3 regions of the Amycolatopsis sp. NPDC041971 genome follow, and region 2 is predicted to be linked to each of the others. Evidence: riboswitches for the same ligand, from Rfam matches in the RefSeq annotation. Region 2 holds a riboswitch; each other region holds the start of a gene.
The links. Region 2 has a riboswitch for S-adenosylmethionine ahead of thrC (threonine synthase). Riboswitches for the same ligand answer to the same signal wherever they lie in the genome.
Positions count from the first base shown of each region.

Region 1: linked by a shared signal. The riboswitch ahead of ACZ6DT_RS23785 (aminotransferase class V-fold PLP-dependent enzyme) and the one ahead of thrC (threonine synthase) in region 2 are both predicted to bind S-adenosylmethionine.
Region 3: linked by a shared signal. The riboswitch ahead of ACZ6DT_RS21720 (methionine ABC transporter ATP-binding protein) and the one ahead of thrC (threonine synthase) in region 2 are both predicted to bind S-adenosylmethionine.

Region 1 covers NZ_JBVJCE010000012.1:169,302-175,813, reverse strand. Annotated here, with positions in the region: gene ACZ6DT_RS23800 (RluA family pseudouridine synthase) at 101-1,027, opposite strand; gene lspA (signal peptidase II) at 1,024-1,587, opposite strand; gene ACZ6DT_RS23790 (hypothetical protein) at 1,612-2,223, opposite strand; gene ACZ6DT_RS23785 (aminotransferase class V-fold PLP-dependent enzyme) at 2,243-3,607, opposite strand; SAM riboswitch class IV at 3,640-3,754, opposite strand; gene ACZ6DT_RS23780 (M23 family metallopeptidase) at 3,918-4,601, opposite strand; gene ACZ6DT_RS23775 (potassium/proton antiporter) at 4,732-6,210, opposite strand; gene ACZ6DT_RS23770 (ArsR/SmtB family transcription factor) at 6,322-6,512, opposite strand, start outside.
Region 2 covers NZ_JBVJCE010000016.1:61,694-68,205, reverse strand. Annotated here, with positions in the region: gene ACZ6DT_RS28260 (class I SAM-dependent methyltransferase) at 1-200, shown strand, start outside; gene ACZ6DT_RS28255 (VOC family protein) at 197-571, opposite strand; gene ACZ6DT_RS28250 (EamA family transporter) at 595-1,473, opposite strand; gene rpsT (30S ribosomal protein S20) at 1,834-2,094, shown strand; gene holA (DNA polymerase III subunit delta) at 2,147-3,130, opposite strand; SAM riboswitch class I at 3,266-3,398, shown strand; gene thrC (threonine synthase) at 3,411-4,676, shown strand; gene ACZ6DT_RS28230 (ComEC/Rec2 family competence protein) at 4,695-6,512, opposite strand, start outside.
Region 3 covers NZ_JBVJCE010000011.1:37,711-44,222, forward strand. Annotated here, with positions in the region: gene ACZ6DT_RS21710 (ABC-F family ATP-binding cassette domain-containing protein) at 1-1,563, opposite strand, end outside; gene ACZ6DT_RS21715 (4-(cytidine 5'-diphospho)-2-C-methyl-D-erythritol kinase) at 1,631-2,596, opposite strand; gene ACZ6DT_RS21720 (methionine ABC transporter ATP-binding protein) at 2,719-3,729, opposite strand; SAM riboswitch class I at 3,940-4,030, opposite strand; gene rsmA (16S rRNA (adenine(1518)-N(6)/adenine(1519)-N(6))-dimethyltransferase RsmA) at 4,277-5,113, opposite strand; gene ACZ6DT_RS21730 (GNAT family N-acetyltransferase) at 5,154-5,738, shown strand; gene ACZ6DT_RS21735 (DUF222 domain-containing protein) at 5,885-6,512, shown strand, end outside.

The DNA of each region.
Region 1 (6,512 bases), on a different contig from region 2:
GCCAGGCGCAAGGATGGGGGCCTTCATGTACTTGAGAGCGCATCCGGTGGCGACGGCCGGGGGCCCCTTCGCGCCAGCGCCTAAGGTCCAGAAGTCGGGGCTAGTTCTCGTCTTGCAGGATCCGCAACGCGGTGGCGAGGTCGTCGGGGTACTCCGACTCGAACTCGACCCAGCGCCCGTCGGACGGGTGGGCGAAGCCGAGCGTTTTGGCGTGCAGCCATTGCCGGGAGAGCCCGAGCTTGCGCGCCAGCACCGGGTCGGCGCCGTAGGTCAGGTCGCCGACACACGGATGCTTGAGCGCCGAGAAGTGCACGCGGATCTGGTGCGTGCGGCCGGTCTCCAGCTTGATCTGCGCCAGCGACGCGGCGCGGAAGGCCTCGACGACCTCGTAGTGCGTGACGCTGGGCCGTCCGCCCTGGACGACGGCGAACTTGTAGTCGTGCCGGGGGTGCCGGTCGATCGGCGCGTCGATGGTGCCGCGCGTCGGATCCGGGTGGCCCTGGACGATGGCGTGGTAACCCTTGTCGACGGTGCGTTCCTTGAACGCCCGCTTCAGGACGGTGTACGCGTGCTCGCTCTTCGCCACGACCATCACGCCGGTGGTGCCGGCGTCCAGCCGGTGGACGACGCCCTGGCGTTCGGCCGCGCCCGAGGTCGCGATCCGCAGCCCGGCGGCGGCGAGCCCGCCGACGACGGTCGGGCCGGTCCAGCCGGGGCTCGGGTGCACGGCGACGCCGACCGGCTTCGAGATCACCACGATGTCGTCATCGTCGTGCAGGATCTTCATGCCTTCGACGGCTTCCGCGACGACCTCGATGGGCGAGGCCGGATCGGGCAGCGTCACTTCGAGCAGCCCGCCGGCGGTCAGCCGGTCCGACTTCCCGGCCTGCCTGCCGTCGAGCAGGATCTCGCCGGATTCGGCCAGTTCCGCCACGATCGTGCGGGAAAGCCCCAGTAGTTTCGCCAGCCCCGCGTCGACGCGCATGCCGTCGAGCCCGTCGGGAACGGGCAACATCCGCGCGCTCATTCGCTCGCCGCTTTCTTCTTGTCCTTCGTGGATGTCCCGTCGTAGTCCTTGCCCAGCAAGGAAAGGATCACGACGAGCACGCCGCCGACACAGATCGCGGAGTCGGCGACGTTGAAGATCGCCCAACCCTGCCCGTTCGGCGCGAACGCGGAGATCATGTCGACCACATGTCCCCGCAGCGGGCCCGGCGCGCGGAAGATCCGGTCGGTCAGGTTGCCGAGCGCACCGGCCAGCACCAGGCCGAGGCCGATCGCCCAGCCGACCGAGCGCAGCCGCCGGGACAGCCAGACGATGGCGATCACGACGGCGATCGCGACCAGCGCGAGCACCCAGGTCAGCCCGGTCGCCATCGAGAAGGCGGCACCGGGGTTGCGCACCAGCTGGAAGTACACCAGCCCGCCGAGGAACTCGACCGGCTGCTTGCCCTCGAGCGTGGACACGGCGATCTGCTTGGTGAGGAGGTCGATCCCCCACAGCACCGCGGCGACGGCGAACACCACGGCGACGCGCTTCTTGGGCAGCGGCGGCGACGGTGGCGCGGTTTCGGGCTCTGTACTCACTCCCCCATTGTCCACTGAGCGTGCTCAGGCCTCCTCGGCGGCTGTCTTCGGCCTGCTCAACAGGGCCGCGAACGCCCCGGCGAGCGCGACCAGCGACGACAGCACCAGCGCGAGCTGTCCTCGCGCGAGCACGACCGCGCAGAGCACGAACGCCGCGGCCACGACTAGCACCAGCACGCTGCGCTCCAGCCAGGCGAGCAGGACCAGGCCAAGCGTCAGCAAAACCGCGCTCCGCGTGTCGCCGTCCATGTCGAATTCCCAGTAGCCGACCAGATCAGCCAGCACGATGGCGACCAGTCCGCCGAGCGCGATCGCGGCGACCTTCCACCACCGCACGGTCTTCGCCCGGAAGGCATAGAACAACACCGTGCCGAGATAGACCGCGAGGACGGCGAACAGCCAGCCGTCGTTCCGGCCGACGCCGGAGAACGACATGTCCAGCGTGGTCGCGTACTCGCGGCTCATCTCGACCCCAGAGAAGCCCACATATCCGTAGGAATGCCGCTGGTCTGTACCAGGCGCGTAGGCGAACCAGCCCCCGGACCACGGTCCGCCGAAGGCCACGGCCACCACCACCAGCTGGGCGAATCCCAGCAACGCCAGCGGAAACCAGTAACGCGGTCGTTCGTTCCCCATGCGGGGTGAGGGTAGTGGGTCAGGCGCAGAACGGGGGAAGCTCCCGCGGATCGTTCTCCGGCACCCAGCGGCCCTCGGGCTTCTCGTACTGCCAGCGCGCGCCGCGGGCGACGATCTGACGCAGCGCCAGCACGAGGCGGTCCACATGTTCGGTGGTGCTACCGAGGCCGAGGCTGACCCGGACTGCCTGCTGTCCGGTCGAACCGGCTGCGGAGATCAGCCGTTTGGTCGCGATGTGCGCGCAGAACGCGCCGTCCCGCACGCCGATGCCGTACTCCGCCGAAAGGACGGCGGCGAGCCAGCCCGGGTCGAAGCCGTCGACGACGAAGCTGAGCGTGCCGACCCTGTCGACCGGAGCGTCGAACAGCCGCAGTTCGGCGAATCCGGGAACGGCGGCGAGACCGCGACGCAGCCGCGCCAGCAGTTCGTCTTCGTGAGCGACGATCGCGTCCCAGTTCTCAGCCAGTGTCTCGCAGGCGACACCGAGCGCGTGGACGCCGACGGTGTTGGGAGAACCGGCTTCGTGCCGCTCGGGGCCGGAATTCCAGACCACGCCGAGGTTTTCGGAGTCACGGTTGACGAGCTTCGTCGCGCCGCCACCGGCGAGGTACGGCTGAGCGGCGCGCAGCCAGTCGGCGCGGCCGATCAGCGCGCCGGCCCCGAAAGGCGCGTACAGCTTGTGGCCCGACAGCGCGACGTAGTCGACGTCAAGTTCGCGCACGGAGATCTTGCGATGGGGCGCGAGCTGCGCCGCGTCGAGCGCGATCCGGGCGCCGTGCCGCCGCGCGACCGCGGTGATCTCCTTGACCGGCAACAGTTCCCCGGTCACGTTGGACGCGCCGGTGATGACGACCAGCCGCGGGCCCTGCGGGCAGTCCGCGAGCGCTTCGTCCACAGCGGACACCGCGGCGAGGCGGGTGCGAGGGGTCTGGACCCGGCGGACGTTCGGGCCCCTCCATGGCAGCAGCGCGGCGTGGTGGTCGGTGTCGAACACGACGACCGACGTGTGCTTCGGCAGGCTGCGCGCGAGAAGGTTGAAGGAATCGGTGGTGTTGCGGGTGAACACGACGGCGTCGGTCGACCGCGCGTCGACGAAGTTCCGCAGGATTCCCCGCGTGCGCTCGTAAAGCTTGGTGGAGACCTGCGACGCGAACCCGGCCCCGCGGTGCACGCTGGCGTACCAGGGCAGGAATTCGTCGACCGCGGCCCGCACCTTGTCCAGACAGGGAGCGCTCGCCGCGTGGTCGAGGTTCGCGTATCCGATCTCGCCACCGGTCACCAGCGGAACCCGCAGATCGGCGCACGCGACCGTCGGGATTTCATGCGTGGCCACGGTTTCCGCGACAGCGGCGGGGGTGTTCGTGCGTTCGAGAGCGAGTGTCATCGTCATCCTCCGGGCCAGGGGACCCGGCGAGGATCCCGCGCTTGCCCGTCGCACCACGCGACGAGCCAGGTCCTCACCCGGGGCACCCCACCGCGGAAGGAGGGTTGCCGGTCAGCTAGCCGGGGCTTGACGCTGACACTCGTGACCTACGGACGAAGTTAGCGGATGGGCGGGCGATCGAGCCACCCCTCGTCCGCATGTTGAGACGCCGGTCACGCGTTCCGTAACCGAAGAGAACCCCCGCATTTAGTCCTCTAGTTGCGATAGATGCGCGTGCAAGTACCGCATCCAGAGGACTAAATGCGAGAGGTCAGACGTGGAATCGGCCGGGCAGGGGGACGGTCGCGCGGGAGGACACCTCAGTCGCGGTCCCCGAGTACTGATCGGTGCCCGCGGTGAACTGCCAGCCGCCGAAGGTCTTGCCGTCGATGGGCTCGCCGTAGGCCTGCGCGACCTTGGTCGAGACCTCGTCGTAGGACATGCCGTTCCAGTTGCCCGCGCCGACGCCGAAGTCGCGCGAGTCGCCGCCCCGCGCGGCGGCCGTCGGCAGGGTCCAGAGGGTGAAGTGCACGTGGGCGCCGGTACTGCTGCCACCGCAGGGCAGCGCGTTACCGGTCCGGCCGAGGGCGTCGCCAGGAGCGACCTTCTGGCCGTCGGTGACCGAAATGCCTTCCAGGTGGTAGTACCCGGTCCGCCGGCCGCCGTCGTGGTCGACGGTCACCCAGTCGCCGCCGTCGCAGTGCTGGATCCGGACCGTGCCCGCCAGCGGGGCGCGAACGGTCCTGTCGCCGGGGCTGAAGTCGATGGCGTTCTTCACGCCGGAGGTCCCGTTGTCCGAGTGGATCCCCGCCGAGTAGACCGACTGGCCCGTACCGAAGGGCAATCCGAACGCCGGGAACGCGTCGGCCGCGGCTGCGGTCGGCGCGGCGAGAACCACCCCGACGAGTGCAGCAGTGACCCCCAGACCGGCGAACCGCACAGGAAGTTTCGTCACCTTGCGTACTCCTTATCCCGCGACACTCACCCATTCGATGGAGTCGATTGCCGGGAAGGTAATCCAAAAGGAGGACGAAAAGGAAGAACTTTCTGAGATCAACCGACGAACAGCCGGTGCCGATCGTGACCTACTGGCCGGATTCGCCCTTCCACCTGGCCAGGCGACCAGCGCGGTCGACGGCCCGCAGGCGTCGTTCGGCCACGTCGCGGGCCTCGGCGGTGGTCACGACGAGTAACTGATCACGTTCCTGGAGCCGGGTGTCCTTGTTGGGCGTGAAGCCTGTGCCGTCGCGGACGAGGAGGCTGATCGTCGCCCCCACCGGCAGCCGCAGTTCGGCCAGGTAGACGCCGTGCATCTTGGAGCCGGAGTGGATACGGACCTGCAGCAGCTCCGCGCCCATCTCGTCGAGTGGCGCCGAGTCGACCTCGATCTCATGCGCTTCGGAGTGCTGGGCGAGTCCGAGCACTCGGGCGAGCGGGGTCAGGGTCGCGCCCTGAAGCAACGTCAGCACGATGACCAGCACGAACACCGCGTCGACCAGTTCCTGCGCGCCGGGCACCCCGGACGACAAGGGGATCAGCGCGAGCACGATCGGGACCGCCCCGCGCAAGCCCGCCCAGGAGAGGAACACCTGTTCTCGCCAAGGGATCTTGAACGGCAGCGCCGAGAGCACCACCGACAACGGACGGGCGAGCAACAGCACGACCGCACCCGCGACCAGGCCCTGAACCAGGCTTTCGAGGATCCTGCTCGGCGAGGCGAACAGGCCCAGCAGCACGAACAGCCCGATCTGCGCGAGCCAGCCGAGCCCCTCGGCGAAGGACAGTGTGTCCGACCGGTGCGGCAGCTTCGAGTTCCCGAGCACCAGGGCCGCGACGTAGGTGGCGAGCAGTCCCGACGCGTGGGCGAGCTGCCCGCTCGAGTACGCCACGACGCAGACCGCGACCGTGGCCAGCGGATAAAGGCCGGTGGCGGGAAGCGCCGCCCGGCGCAGCGCGAACGCCCCGCCCCAGCCGAAGGCCAGGCCGATCACCAGCCCGGCGCCGAGTTCGTAGACCACCAGCAGCGGTAGCGACCAGTCGATGGTCGTCCCCTCGGCCAGGACGACGACGGCGATGTAGGCCGGGGCGTCGTTGATCCCCGACTCGATCTCCAGCGCGCCGACGAGCCGTTTGCCGATGCCCGCCGATCTCAGCACGGAGAAGACCGCGGCGGCGTCGGTCGAGGCCAGTACCGCGCCCCACAGCAACGCCATCCGCCAGTCCAGGCCCAGCAACCAGTGCAGGGCCGCGCCGGTGACCGCGATGCTCACCACGACGGCCACTGTGGACAGTGCGATGCCGATGCCCAACGACGGTTTCACGGCCGTCCACCGGGTGGTGAGGCCACCTTCGGACAGGATCATCACCAGCGCGGCGAGGCCTAGCGACTGGGTGAGTTCGGGGTTTTCGTACTGGATGCCGAAGCCGGCTTCGCCGAGCAGGACTCCCATCCCCAAGTACAGCAACAGCGAAGGGAGGCCGACCCGGATCGACACCCGGACGGCGATCACGGCGACGAGGAGCACGGCTCCACCGGTACCGAGGATGAGCGGGAGCTGCTCCATGTCGCCTCCCGTCCGGTCGCCGTGAGGGCTCCAGAATAGTGAGGCGGTGGCCGTCACACCTTCGTGTACCGCTCGACGGTGAGCCGAACGGACTGTGTTACAGACTGTCCTTTACGGACTCCGCAGGGCCACCAGATCGACGCCGAGTTCGGCGAACGGTTCCTCCGCCGTCGGCAGGACTTTCACCGCGCGGTTGCCCTCACGGGACAACCAGCCGACCCGCACTCCGTGAGACAGTAACGCCGCGGGGACCCGGCCCGCCAAATGATCACGGCGGACCGTCCAATCCAGACAGTCGCGCA
Region 2 (6,512 bases):
CCGAACTGTTCCGCGTGCTGCGGCCCGGCGGCAGGCTGCTGCTGTCTTCGCACGAGAAGTGGCTGCCGGTTTCCCGGCACGAGCTGGCCGACGAAGCGGCCACCGCCGGCTTCACCGACCTGCAGACCTGGACCTGGGACCCGCCGGGCTTCGGTGCCTCACTCGCCGCTCAGCTGCGCGCGATCAAGCCGCGGTCCTAACGCGGGTCGGTGCGCAGCGGATGCTCACGCGGCACCTCGACCAGCACGATCCTGGTGCCGTCCGGATCGGCGATCCACGCTTCGTCCAGCCCCCAGGGTTCACGACGCGCCCCGCGGACCGGTTCCAAGCCCTTCGCCGCGAGCTCCTCGATCGCCGCGGGCAGATCCCGGACCTGGAGCCACAAGGCGACGTCAGGGGTCGGTCCGGTCTTCCCGGTACCGACGATCTCGATCGACCCGTTCCCGGCGAAGAACACCGTCCCGCCGGGGAACTCCTTGTCGATCGCCAGGCCCAGGGTGTCCCGATAGAACGCCGTCGACACCTCGAGGTCCTTCGGGTGGATCAGCACCCTGCTGCTCAGCACGTCCATGACCCCATCCCTACCGGATGGGTTCAGGCCATCGCAATCGCGGTGATCCCCGCCAGCACCACCGCGGACCCGGCCAGCCTGCGGACGGCGTTCGCCTCCCCCAGGACCAGCCAGGCGGCGAGGCCGCCCAAGACGATGCTGAGCTCCCGCGCGGGTGCGACGAGGCTCACCGGGGCGATCTGGAGGGCATAGAGGACCAGCAGGTAGGCGACCGGTGACAGCAGGCCGACGATGACGATTTCGCGCCTGTGCTCGCGCCACAGCCAGGCCACCTCCTCGCGGTCCTTGAGCGCGTACGGCGTCATGAGCAGGCTCTGCACGATCGCGCCGGTTCCGAAATAGATGATCGGCGGGACACCGAAGCCGGTGACCGAATGCGCGTCCCACAGGGTGTAGGCGGCGATCGTGCCCCCCGTCAGCAACCCGTAGAGCACACCTTTGCGGCGAGCGAGGCGGGCGTCGGCGTCGGCGTGCGCCGGGGCGCGCCCGGTGCCGATGACCAGCACCCCGGCGATCACGAGGAACGCGCCGATCAGGCCCAGCGCCCCCGGCCGCTCGCCGAGCAGCACGACGGCCGCGAGCACCGAGAGCAGCGGTCCGGTACCGCGCGCGACGGGATAGACGACGGACAGGTCACCGACTGCGTAACCCCGTTGGAGGACGATCCCGTAGGTGACGTGGAACACCGCCGTGACCACGGCGGCGAACAGCCAAGTCCACTGTGGACGTTGCGGCGCCAGTGCCAGCGCGACCGCCATGACGGGCAAGAGAAGAATCGCGGAGAAGCTGTAATAAGCCCACACGAACCGGGCTCCGCCACGGCGGATCCGCTTGGCCGCCAGATTCCAGCCCGCGTGGATGACGGCGGCGATGATGACCAAGGACAGAGCGGTGGCGTTCACGGCGGACCTTTCCCGTTTTCCGCCCAAGCGGAAAACACCGGTCCTCCAGGCTTTTGTCCCGTCAGATGAACGGCGGCGCTTCCGGCTCCGCCGATGGTGCCGCTCGGACCTGTCCCTTCTGCCCTGATTGTGTGTTTCGCGGAACAGGCAGGCGGCGGAACCCTAGGCACTACGATCTTCACGGTACCGGAAGCACCCCTCCCCAGGTGGCCGCGAGCAGCCCCGGGGCGGCTGTTAAGCTTGCCTTTCACCGTCGTGTGGCATTCCGTCATGGAGGAAACCCGCGCCGCTCTCGCGAGCGCGCTGGGCCGGTCACAGCGCGGCGGCGAAACCACCGAGAGATGCAAGAGGAGCGCCCACGTGGCCAACATCAAGTCGCAGATCAAGCGCATCACCACCAACGAGAAGGCGCGTCAGCGCAACCAGGCGATCCGGTCCTCGGTGAAGACCGCGATCCGCAAGTTCCGCGAGGCCGCCGACGCCGGCGACAAGGCCAAGGCCCTGGAGCTGCAGAAGGACGCGGCCAAGAAGCTGGACAAGGCCGTCACCAAGGGCGTTCTCCACGCCAACCAGGCCGCCAACAAGAAGTCCGCGCTCGCGAAGCGCGCGAACTCTCTCTGATCGGCTTTCGAAGGGCCCCGGCGACGCGAGTCGCCGGGGCCCTTCGCCATGTTCAGCGGCTTGTGCCGTGGGCGTCGACGACTTCCAGGACGGCACGCTCCAACGCGTACTCGGGGTTGGCCGCGACCCCCTTGACCTCGGCGTTGAGCCGGGCGACCACCCGCATCGCGGTGGCGAGCCCGTCCTGACCCCAGCCGCGGGCCTGCCCCTGCGCCTTGCGTACCTTCCACGGCGGCATCCCCAGCTCGCCGGCCATCTGGTTCGGATTCCCGCGACCGGCACCCGACACCCGCGCGATCGTCCGGACCGCGTCGGCGAGAGCGTCGGCGACCAGCACGTGCGGCACGCCCAATTGCATCGCCCAGCGTAGCGACTCGAGCGCCGCGGCCTTGTCACCGGCGACGGCCTTCTCGGCGACGGCGAACCCGTTCACGTCCGCGCGGCCCCGGTGGTAGCGGCGGACCGCCTGCTCGTCGACCGTTCCGCCCGCGTCCGCGACGAGCTGGGTCGCGGCCGACGACAACTCCCGCAGATCCGAGCCGACGGCGTCGATCAGCGCGAGCACGGCCGCCCCGTCGATCTTCCCGCCGACCCGGCGGACCTCGTTGCGGACAAAGGATTCCCGCTCAGCGGCCTTGGTCAGTTTCGGGCACTCGACGACCTCCGCCCCAGCCTTCTTCAAGGCGGCGGGAAGTCCCTTCGCGGCTTTGCTCCGGCCGCCTCCGCTGTGCACGACGACGAGCACGATGCCATCGGCGGGCGCTTTGACGTAGGCCATCACCCCGTCGGCGAGCTCCTGCGAAATGTCGTGCGCGGATTCGAGGACGATCACCCTCTCTTCGGCGAACAGCGAAGGGCTCACCATCTCCGCGAGTGCCGGGACTGTGAGGTCCGACACCCGGATCCGGGTGAGATCCGCCGTCGGGTCGGCCGCTTTGGCCGCGTCCGAAGCGCTGCGGACCGCGCGTTCGATCAGCAGCTCTTCCTCACCGAGAACCAGGACCAGCGGCGATGGGGCGGAAGCTTGCGTCGTCACGGTGACGATCCTGCCACTCGTCCTCTCGTGTGCTTTGTCCGGTGATGTGTTCCGGGCACGGTGGCCTCACCTGAGCCTCATGTCGTACGGTGTTGGCGAGGCGACGCGATCACACGCGTGCCGACAATCGAATACCGCTCATCCAGAGGGGCAGAGGGAACGGCCCGACGAAGCCCCGGCAACCGGCGTCAGCCTGTCATTCCGCGATCGCGGGATAGCTGACGAACACGGTGCCAATTCCGGCCCGCCACGGCGGGGCAGATGAGGAAGGAACCTCGCGATGACCGCAACCCTCGGCACGACCTCCACCACCAAGACCCCGGATCTCGGACCGGCCGTCGAACTGGTGTCGAAGGAAGAGGGACACCGGCAGCCGCTCGCCCCCGAATTCGTTTCCGCCGAGGACTTCTCGCCGCTGGAAGTCGCTTACGACTTCGGCCGCGTGCGCCGCGAGGACATCGAAGCCGGACCGAAGAACATCTGGCGCTACAAGAAACTCCTTCCCGTTCCCTCGAACGTCGAAGAAATCCCCAACACCGAACCCGGCGCCACCCGGCTCATCCAGGCCGACAGGCTCGCGAAAGCCTTGGGTGCCAAGAAGGTCTGGGTCAAGGACGACACCGGCAACCCGACGCACTCGTTCAAGGACCGCGTGGTCGCTGTCGCGCTGGCCGCCGCCCGCGAATTCGGCTTCGACGTGCTCGCCTGTCCGTCGACCGGCAACCTGGCCAACGCCGTCGCCGCCGCGGCGGCCCGCGCCGGCTGGCGGTCGGTCGTGCTGATCCCGAAGACCCTCGAGCGCGCGAAGATCCTCACGACCGCCGTGTACGACGGCGACCTGATCGCGGTGGACGGCAACTACGACGACGTGAACCGGCTCGCCACCCAGCTCGCCGCCGAGCAGGAGAGCTGGGCGTTCGTCAACGTGAACGTCCGGCCCTACTACTCCGAAGGCTCCAAAACGCTGGCCTTCGAGGTCGCCGAACAGCTCGGCTGGCGGCTTCCCTCCCAGATCGTGGTGCCGATCGCCTCCGGTTCCCAGCTCACCAAGGTGGACAAGGGTTTCCGCGAGTTCGGGCAGCTCGGTCTCGTCGACGAGACGCCGTACAAGGTGTTCGGCGCGCAGGCCACCGGCTGCTCCCCTGTCTCGGCGGCCTTCCGCGCGGGCCACGACGTCGTCCAGCCGGTCAAGCCGGACACGATCGCCCGGTCGCTCGCGATCGGCAACCCTGCCGACGGCCCCTACGTCCTCGACGTGGTGAACCGCACCGGCGGCGCGATCGAAGACGTCACCGACGAAGAGGTCGTCGAGGGCATCCGGCTGCTCGCCCGCACCGAGGGCGTCTTCACCGAGACCGCCGGTGGTGTCACCGTCGCGACGGCCAAGAAGCTCATCGAGACCGGCAAGCTCAACCCGGACGAGGAGATCGTCCTGCTGATCACCGGCGACGGCCTGAAGACCCTCGACGCCGTCGAGGACAAGATCGGCCCGAAGGCCACCGTCAGCGCCTCGGCCGACGCGGTCCGCGAAGCACTCGGCATCTGAGTCCCCGCCCGGCCCGCCTCAAGAACGAGGCGGGCCGCGAGGCTCACCCCGGCGCAGCAACGCGAGTCCCCGCGCGTCGGCGACGACCGCGGTGTCGCCGTCTGTGTCCGTTCTGGCGATCGACGCACCGACGGCGGCCAGGTTGTCCAAAGTGGACTTGTTCGGATGGCCGTAGGTGTTTCCGGCACCGACACTCACCAACGCCACCCTCGGCGCGACGGCGTTGAGAAAATCCGGTGCCGTGTAACGACTTCCGTGATGCGGGACCTTCAGGATCTCGGCGTGCAGATCGGTACCCTCGGCCATCAGGTCGGTCTGCGCGGCGAGCTCGACGTCGCCCGTCAGCAGCAACCGGCCCGCCGGGGTCCCGGCGCGCAGGACGACCGAACCGTTGTTGATCACCGTGCCGTCCTGTTCGAGGACCGATCGCCGGGTGACATACCGAGGTCCCAGCACGTCCAGCGTCAGCCCCGGCCAGTCCAGCCGTTGCCCGATCCCCAGCTCCAGCAGGGGAATCCCGCGGCGTGCGGTTTCGTCCGCGACCTGCTGCCACGCCCAGGCGGGAGCCCTGCCAGGGCCGACGGCGACCGCACCGACCGACCTGCCCTCGAAGACGGATTCGAGGCCGCCGATGTGGTCGGCGTGCAGATGACTCAGCACGATCAACGGAACGCGATCCACGCCGAGCCTGCTCAGGCATTCGTCGACCGGCCCCGGTTCCGGCCCGGTGTCGACCAGGACCGCCCTGCCCGGCTCGCCGGTGGCGAGGGCTACGGCATCTCCCTGTCCGACGTCGCAGGCGACGGCACTCCACGACGCCGGTGGCCACGCCGGTGCCAGCACCCGCACCGGCACGAAGACGAGCAGTCCGACGGCCAGGACGACCGCCAGCAGGATCCTGGCGTGACGCAGCCGGACGGCGACGAGCAGTACGACGAGTAGTCCGGCCGCCAGAAACCCGCCCCACCAGCCGTCCGGCCAGTCCACGACCGCACCCGGCGCGCGGGCGCCGTGGCGGGCCACGGTGATGAGCCAGCTCGCCTCGGGTTCGGTCAGGCGGACGAGCAGCCTGCCCGCCGACGGCCACCACGGTCCGACGACGGTGGCGAGCACACCGAACACGGTGGCCGGGGCGACCACCGGCGCGGCGAGCACGTTGGTCACCACCGAGACGAGGCTGACCGATCCCGCCATGCCCGCGATGACCGGTGTCGTCACCACGAACGCGGCCAGCGGAATGGTCAGCCCCTCGGCGTAGCCGGCCGGAACTCCGCGTCCGACCAGCCACTCGGCCCACCGCGGTGCCAGCAGGACGAGCCCGGCCGTGGCCAGCACCGAAAGGGCGAACCCGAAGTCCGCGGCCATGGCCGGATCGGCCACGACGAGCCCGGCCACCGCGAACGCCAGCGCGGGAAGCGCCGAACCTCGGCGTCCCAAGGCCAGCGCCAACAGCCCGACCGCCCCCATCACCCCGGCGCGGAGCACGCTGGGCGCGGGCCCGGCGAGGACCACGAACCCGGCGAGCCCCGCGGCGGCCGCGGCGGCGGACGTCCGCGGCCCGACCCGGAGCACCCTCAGCAGGAGAAGGATCGAGCCGCAGACGATCGCCACGTTCCCACCGCTCACGGCCATCAGGTGGGACATGCCGGAGTCCGTGAACTCGCGTTCGACCCGCGGTGAGAGTGTGCTCGTGTCTCCCACGACCAGTCCGGGCACCAGACCGGCCTGCTCCTCCGGGAGGACGGCGCACAGCTCCCGGAGCCCGGTGCGCAGCGATTCCGCGGCTCGCTGCCACCAGGGCGCCGGTCCGAGGGCCGACGGCGGGCCTCGCACCGA
Region 3 (6,512 bases), on a different contig from region 2:
GGCGCTCTTCTTGGACGTGGAAGCCTGCCCGTTGCCCTGTTTCCGGTCGCCACCGGCCTTCTCGAGGCTCTTGACGCGCCGGTCCAGGTACTCCTCGATCCCGCCCGGCAGATGCGTCACCTGCCCGTCCCCGAACAGGGCGACGATCGTGTCGCAGACGCGTTCCACCAGATACCTGTCGTGCGAAACGACGACGAGGCTGCCCGGCCAAGAATCGAGCAGATCTTCCAGCTGTTGCAGGGTGTCGATATCGAGGTCGTTCGTCGGTTCGTCGAGCAGCAGCACGTTGGGCTCGGCCATCAGAAGCCGGCACATCTGCAGGCGTCGCCGCTCCCCACCGGAAAGGTCTTCGACCGGCGTCCACTGCCTCGACGCGGGGAACCCCAGCTTTTCGGCCAGTTGCGAAGCGGTGAGCTCCTGCTTGCCGAACACGACCCGCCCCGAGATCTCTTCGATCGCCTGCAGCACGCGCAGATCACCCGGCAGATCGTCGAGTTCCTGCCGTAGGTGCGCGAGACTGACCGTCTTGCCTTGGACGCGCCGGCCCGTCTCGGGCTCGGTGTCACCGCCGAGCAGCTTGAGCAGTGTCGTCTTGCCCGACCCGTTGACGCCGACCAGACCGATCCGATCGCCGGGCCCGATCCGCCACGTGACGTGATCGAGCAAGATGCGGTCGCCGCCGACGGTCAACGTGGCGTCCTCGATCTCCAACACGGTCTTTCCCAGCCGACGACGGGCGAACGTCTGCAGTTCGACCGAATCCCGCGGCTCCGGCACGTCGGAGATCAAGGCCTCCGCCGCCTCGACGCGATAGCGCGGCTTCGACGTCCTGGCCTGCGGGCCGCGACGCAGCCATGCGAGCTCTTTACGCGCCAGGTTCTGCCGCTTTTCCTCGGCCGTCGCCGCCAGCCTCGCCCGTTCGGCCCGCGCGAAGATCCAGTCCGCGTAACCGCCTTCGTACTGCTCGACGCGACCGTTGGCGACCTCCCAGGTCACACTCGCGACCGTGTCGAGGAACCACCGGTCGTGGGTGACGACCACGACCGCGATCCTGCGATTGAGCAGATGGTCCGCGAGCCAGCGCACACCTTCGACGTCGAGGTGGTTGGTCGGCTCGTCGAGGACGACGAGGTCCAGTTCACCGGTGAGGGCCGCCGCCAACGCGACACGGCGCCGTTCGCCACCGGACAAGTTCACCGTCGGCTTCTCGATTCCGAGAGCCGTGATTCCCAGACCATCCATAATGGACCTGACTCGCGCGTCAGCGGCCCACTCGTGCTCCGCGCCGTAGCGCTCCAGCACGACATCCCCGACCGTGCTGCCGTCGGGAAGTTCGGTCCGCTGGGTGACCACGGCCATCCGCAGGCCCCGGACTTGACTGACACGTCCCGTATCCGGCTCGGCGATCCCCGCGAGGACCTCCAGCAGCGTCGTCTTCCCGCCCCCGTTGAGACCGACGACGCCGATACGCTGCCCCTCCGCCACACCGAGCGAAACACCGTCGAGCAGCGGGCGCACCCCGAAGGACTTGCTCACCGACTCCAGGTTGACCAAGTTGGCCATGCCTCAGCCGATCCTTTCCACAAAGCTTGCAACACAACGAATTAGTCGATGTCCATTCCGGACACCCTCATGCGTGCACCCGAGGCGGCGCCGGCCGCGGCGCGTCATCCCCGCCGACCGGCCGGGCTCCGGGGACCGGCCCGTGCGCGACACGCACCGTGCGACAGACCCCCGCACCGGACAGTTCCGCGGCGATCTCGACGGCCGACTGCGCGTCCGCGCACAGGAAGGCGCAGGTCGGCCCGGATCCGGACACGGTGCCGGCGAGCGCGCCCGCGTTGACCCCGGCCCGCAACGTGCGCCGTAGTCCCGGACGCAACGAGACAGCGGCCGCCTGCAGGTCATTGCCGAGAAGCAGCGCCAGCTGCCGCGGATCACCGGACGCCAGCGCCTCGACCACCGGAGTGTGCGAACCGATCCGCGGCGGGCTGCCCTCTTCACGCAACCTGTCCAGTTCGCCGAACACCCGTGGAGTCGAAAGACCACGCTGGTCGAAGGCCAGAACCCAGTGGAACGTGTGCCGCGACAAGACCGGCACCAGCTCCTCGCCTCGGCCGGTACCCAACGCGGTTCCACCGTAGAGCGCGAAAGGAACGTCACTGCCGAGCTTCGCGGCGATACCCGCCAGCTCGTCGCGGGAGATGTCGAGCTTCCAAAGCGACGCGAGGCCCACCAGGGTCGCGGCCGCGTCGGCGCTGCCACCGGCCATCCCGCCCGCGACCGGAATGCCTTTGCGCAGCACCACTCGGACCTTGGATTCGCCGTCCGCCTTGCCGACGTGCGCGGCCAGTGCCTGTGCCGCCTTCCAGGCGAGGTTGTTGGCCCCTGTCGGCACAACGCCTTCACCTTCGCCGTAGACCTCGACGCCGGGGTCTTCAGTGACCGCGACGGTCACCTCGTCGGTCAGGGAAAGCGCGTGGAACACGGTCACCAGCTCGTGGTAGCCATCCGGGCGTACGTCACCGACCGAGAGGTGCAGGTTGACCTTGGCGGGGACCCTGACGGTCACTGGGGGCGGTACGACGGCGAGCACCAGTCAAGACTACGTGGCCGCTTCACTTGTGCTGTCACCAGGAGAAAAGAGAACAGGACGAGGCAAGCACGAAACGGGCCGCCCGGACAGGTTTCGTCCTGAGCGGCCCGTTCGCGGAGGAATCAGGCGGCGACGCCCTGCGGTCCGCGGACCGGGTGGGTCACGTGGCCGCCGCGTTCGGCGATCCAGGCGAGCGCGGCGTCCGCGCGCTCACCACGCACACCGAGGCGGAACCGGCCGACCGGCGTGTCACCGATCCGGGTCAGACCGCCGCCGATGGTGGCAAGTTCGACGTCGAAACGACCGGCGGCTTCCGGCAGCAGCGCACCGACCGAAGCGAAGCCGACGAGCACGACGTCCACCGCGCGGTCGTACTTCGAGGCCTGCGCCCGCCCGGTCTCGATCGCGGGAAGGAGCGCCTGTGCGGTCCGGCTGTTCGGGTCGGAGACCAAGTCGAGCACGGTTCCCCGTTCGATGATCGCCCCGGCCTCCAGGACCGCGACGTCGTCACAGACACGGCGGACCACGCCGGCGTCGGGAGTGGTGAGCAATACGGTGACTCCGAGCTCGGCACGCGCACGATCGAGCACGGTCAGAACCGCGCCGGACTCCTCGGGCTGCACACCCGCGGTCGGGTCGTCGGCCAAGAGCACGGAGGGCCCGGCGGCGAGAGCCTTGGCGATGGCCACCCGCCGCAACTGCCCCTCGGTCAGGTCGCCCGGCCGCTGTCCCGCCCGGGGGGTGAGCCCGACCAGGTCGAGCAGGTTGCCGACCCGATTGCGGCGCTGTGGCCCGTCGAGGCCCAGCTGTTCGAGCGGCGAAGCGATGTTGCCGGCGATGGTGCGCTCGGCGAGCAATTCCGGTTTGGTGCTTACGACACCGACCTGGCGGCGGATCTCGCGCAGACGACGGCCGTCGAGAGTTCCGGTGTTGAGGCCGTCGAGCCGGACGACCCCGCGGTCGGGGCGCTCCTGAAGGCCGATGCAGCGAGCGAGGGTCGACTTGCCGGAGCCGGCCGGACCCACGACTCCGAAAAGCGAGCCCGCTTGGATGTCCACGCTCACATCACGCAGGGCGACGACGGGATTTCCGTTGAGGGGAAAGGATTTGGACAGGTTTTCGACAGTGATCACGAAGGGCTCCATGCACATGGGGCGCTGCTTCTTTCGAGCGCGCCGACCGTCACCGAGTAACCGTCCGGAACGGACGGATTCAGAGATAAGGGGAAGGACTCAGGCAGTAACGGTGGAGCGTCGACACGCACTTACCGTGCGGCGACCTTCATCGACGACACGTCGCCTGGTCAGCAGGAGCGGGTGGGTGACCCTGTTCATTAGGCACAGCCTCCATCGGTCCTGGCTGTAGCACCTGCCCTGTGGAGGGTGGTTGCTGCGACTTCGGCGAGCCAGGTCTCTCAGTCGCTCGGGATGGTTCACTGAGTAAAACCGATCCCACTGGATGAAAGCAAGCGCGTAGGCGCAGATCACACGTCTGGTCGCGTCCATCATACAGGATGCGGGGTCCATATTCTGAGACAGAGTGAGACGTCCGTAGACCGCGACAGGGGCGCTGCCTGCCAAGACGGGTCCGGCGCAGGCAAATCGAGAAGAGGACTTACGCACTCGTGCTGACCTTGACCAGCTCAGGTCCGCGCGGTGCCGGTCACACCTGCCGCAGCCGTCAGCCGGCCGCCGTGGCGATCCGAGCGAACTGGTGGACATCCAGCTGCTCGCCGCGGGTCTTGGGGTCGATCCCCGCCTTTTCGAGCAACTCCCCCGCGCGTTCGGCGGAACCGGCCCATGACGCCAATGCGGCACGCAAAGTCTTCCGCCGTTGCGAGAAGGCGGCGTCCACCACCGCGAACAGCCGCTCCCGGTCGACGGACGACACCACTTCGCCCCGCTCGAAAGCGACCAGTGCGGAGTCCACATTCGGAACCGGCCAGAACACCGCGCGAGGCACCGCGGCGACCTTGCGCGTCTTCCCGTACCACGCCAGTTTGACGCTGGGCACGCCGTAAGTCCGGCTTCCCGGGCCTGCCGCCATTCGGTCCGCGACCTCGGTCTGGACCATCACGAGACCGCTGGTCAGCGACGGTAACTCGGCGAGCAGGTGAAGCACGACGGGAACCGCGACGTTGTACGGCAGATTCGCGACGAGCGCGGTCGGCTGTGCGGGCAGGTCGTCCGCCGTGATCCGCAAAGCGTCCGCACCGACCACCTTCAGCCTTTCGGCCCCGCCTCGTTCGGCCACGGTGTCCGGCAGCCGCCCCGCCAGCACGGGATCGATCTCGACCGCGACGACCTCGGCACCGGTCGCGAGCAGGCCGAGGGTCAGCGAGCCGAGGCCCGGCCCGACTTCCAGCACGACGTCACCTTCGCCGACCCCGGAAAGATCGACGATGCGGCGCACCGTGTTGGGATCGTGCACGAAGTTCTGGCCGAGCTTCTTGGTCGGACGTACGTCCAGCTCGGCCGCAAGCGCCCTGATCTCCGCAGGGCCGAGCAGTTCAGTCACCCGACGATCGTAGTCAGCCGCGGCAAGCCACGATTGGCCGGTGGACGACGTCGTACTCGAAGGTGACAAAGTCCGGCTGCGTGGCTGGCGGCCGTCCGATCTCCGATCACTCGAAGACCTGCTCGATCCCGCGCGACCTTGGCACAAGACCAACGGGCCCTACTTCGGCACCCCGACCGCGGCGGCCGCCGAATCCACGGCGATCGAACTTACCGCCGCCAAGGCCGAAGGGCCCGATCCCCGCGCCAGCCTCGCCGTGTGCGATGTGGGCGGCGGCAGGGTGATCGGCCGGGTCAGCTGGTACTGGGAAAGCAGGCAGACCGACTGGCGCCGGATGGGGCTGGTCATCTACGACGAGCAGTACTGGGGCGGCGGATTCGGCACCGAGGCCTTGCGCTTGTGGACGACTTACTTGTTCTCCCGCACCGACGCGCTGCGCTTGGACTTCGCGACGTTCTCGGGCAACCCGGGAATGATCGCCGTCGGACGGCGGCTGGGTTTCGTTGAAGAAGGCCGGTTCCGGCGCGCCCGACGCTGGTCCGGCGGCGTGCACGACGCCGTCGTCTACGGGGTGCTCCGCGAGGAGTGGGAACAGCTCAACCCCTCAGACAGGGGGCCGACGTGATCCCGTCCCCATCATCCTTGTGGCGTTTCGAACTGACACCTATCCCACTCCAGTGTGATACGCGCAGGTCGGCGCCCCCGGAGGGTAATGATCATCCACCCGATCGATACCGTGCATTCGTTCGAATTTGCCTCGACAATCGAGGGATGACCAGCACAAACATTCCCAAGGCCTTCCCGCTCAACCTGCCGGAAGGTGACGCCGACCTGCTTCTCGACGAGTTGCAGACACGGCTACGCGAAGGGCGACGTCTGATCGCCGAAGTCGGCCAGATCCTGGCCGAGATCGAGTCCCGCGGTGTCCGTGACCTCTACGGATACAACTCGATCGCCGTCTTTTACGAACATGTCGCTCGGGTGCCTCGAGCGGAGGCCCAGAAGGTGACCGCTCGAGCGCTCGCGCTCAATTCGAGACGGACGCGCGACGGCACGTCGATCGACCCCGTCGCGCCTTTGACCGGTACCGCGGCATCCACCGGCGCGCTGGCCGAGGCCGGCATCGACCGGATCGTCACCGTCATGAAGCGCCTACCCGCCCACATCGCCGCCAGCACGCGGCACGAGGCCGAGAAAGGCTTGGTCGAGCTCGCCGGCGTCGCCAGACCGCGCGACGTCACGGTGGCGGGGACGGAGCTGCTCGCCCGTCTCGACCCGGACGGGAACCCCAAAGACGATCCCAGTCCGAAACTTCAGCGAAGCGAGTTCTGGTTGCGGCAGAAGCGCACCGGTCGTTGGGACCTGCGTGGCAACCTCGACCCCGAAACAGGCGCCCGCC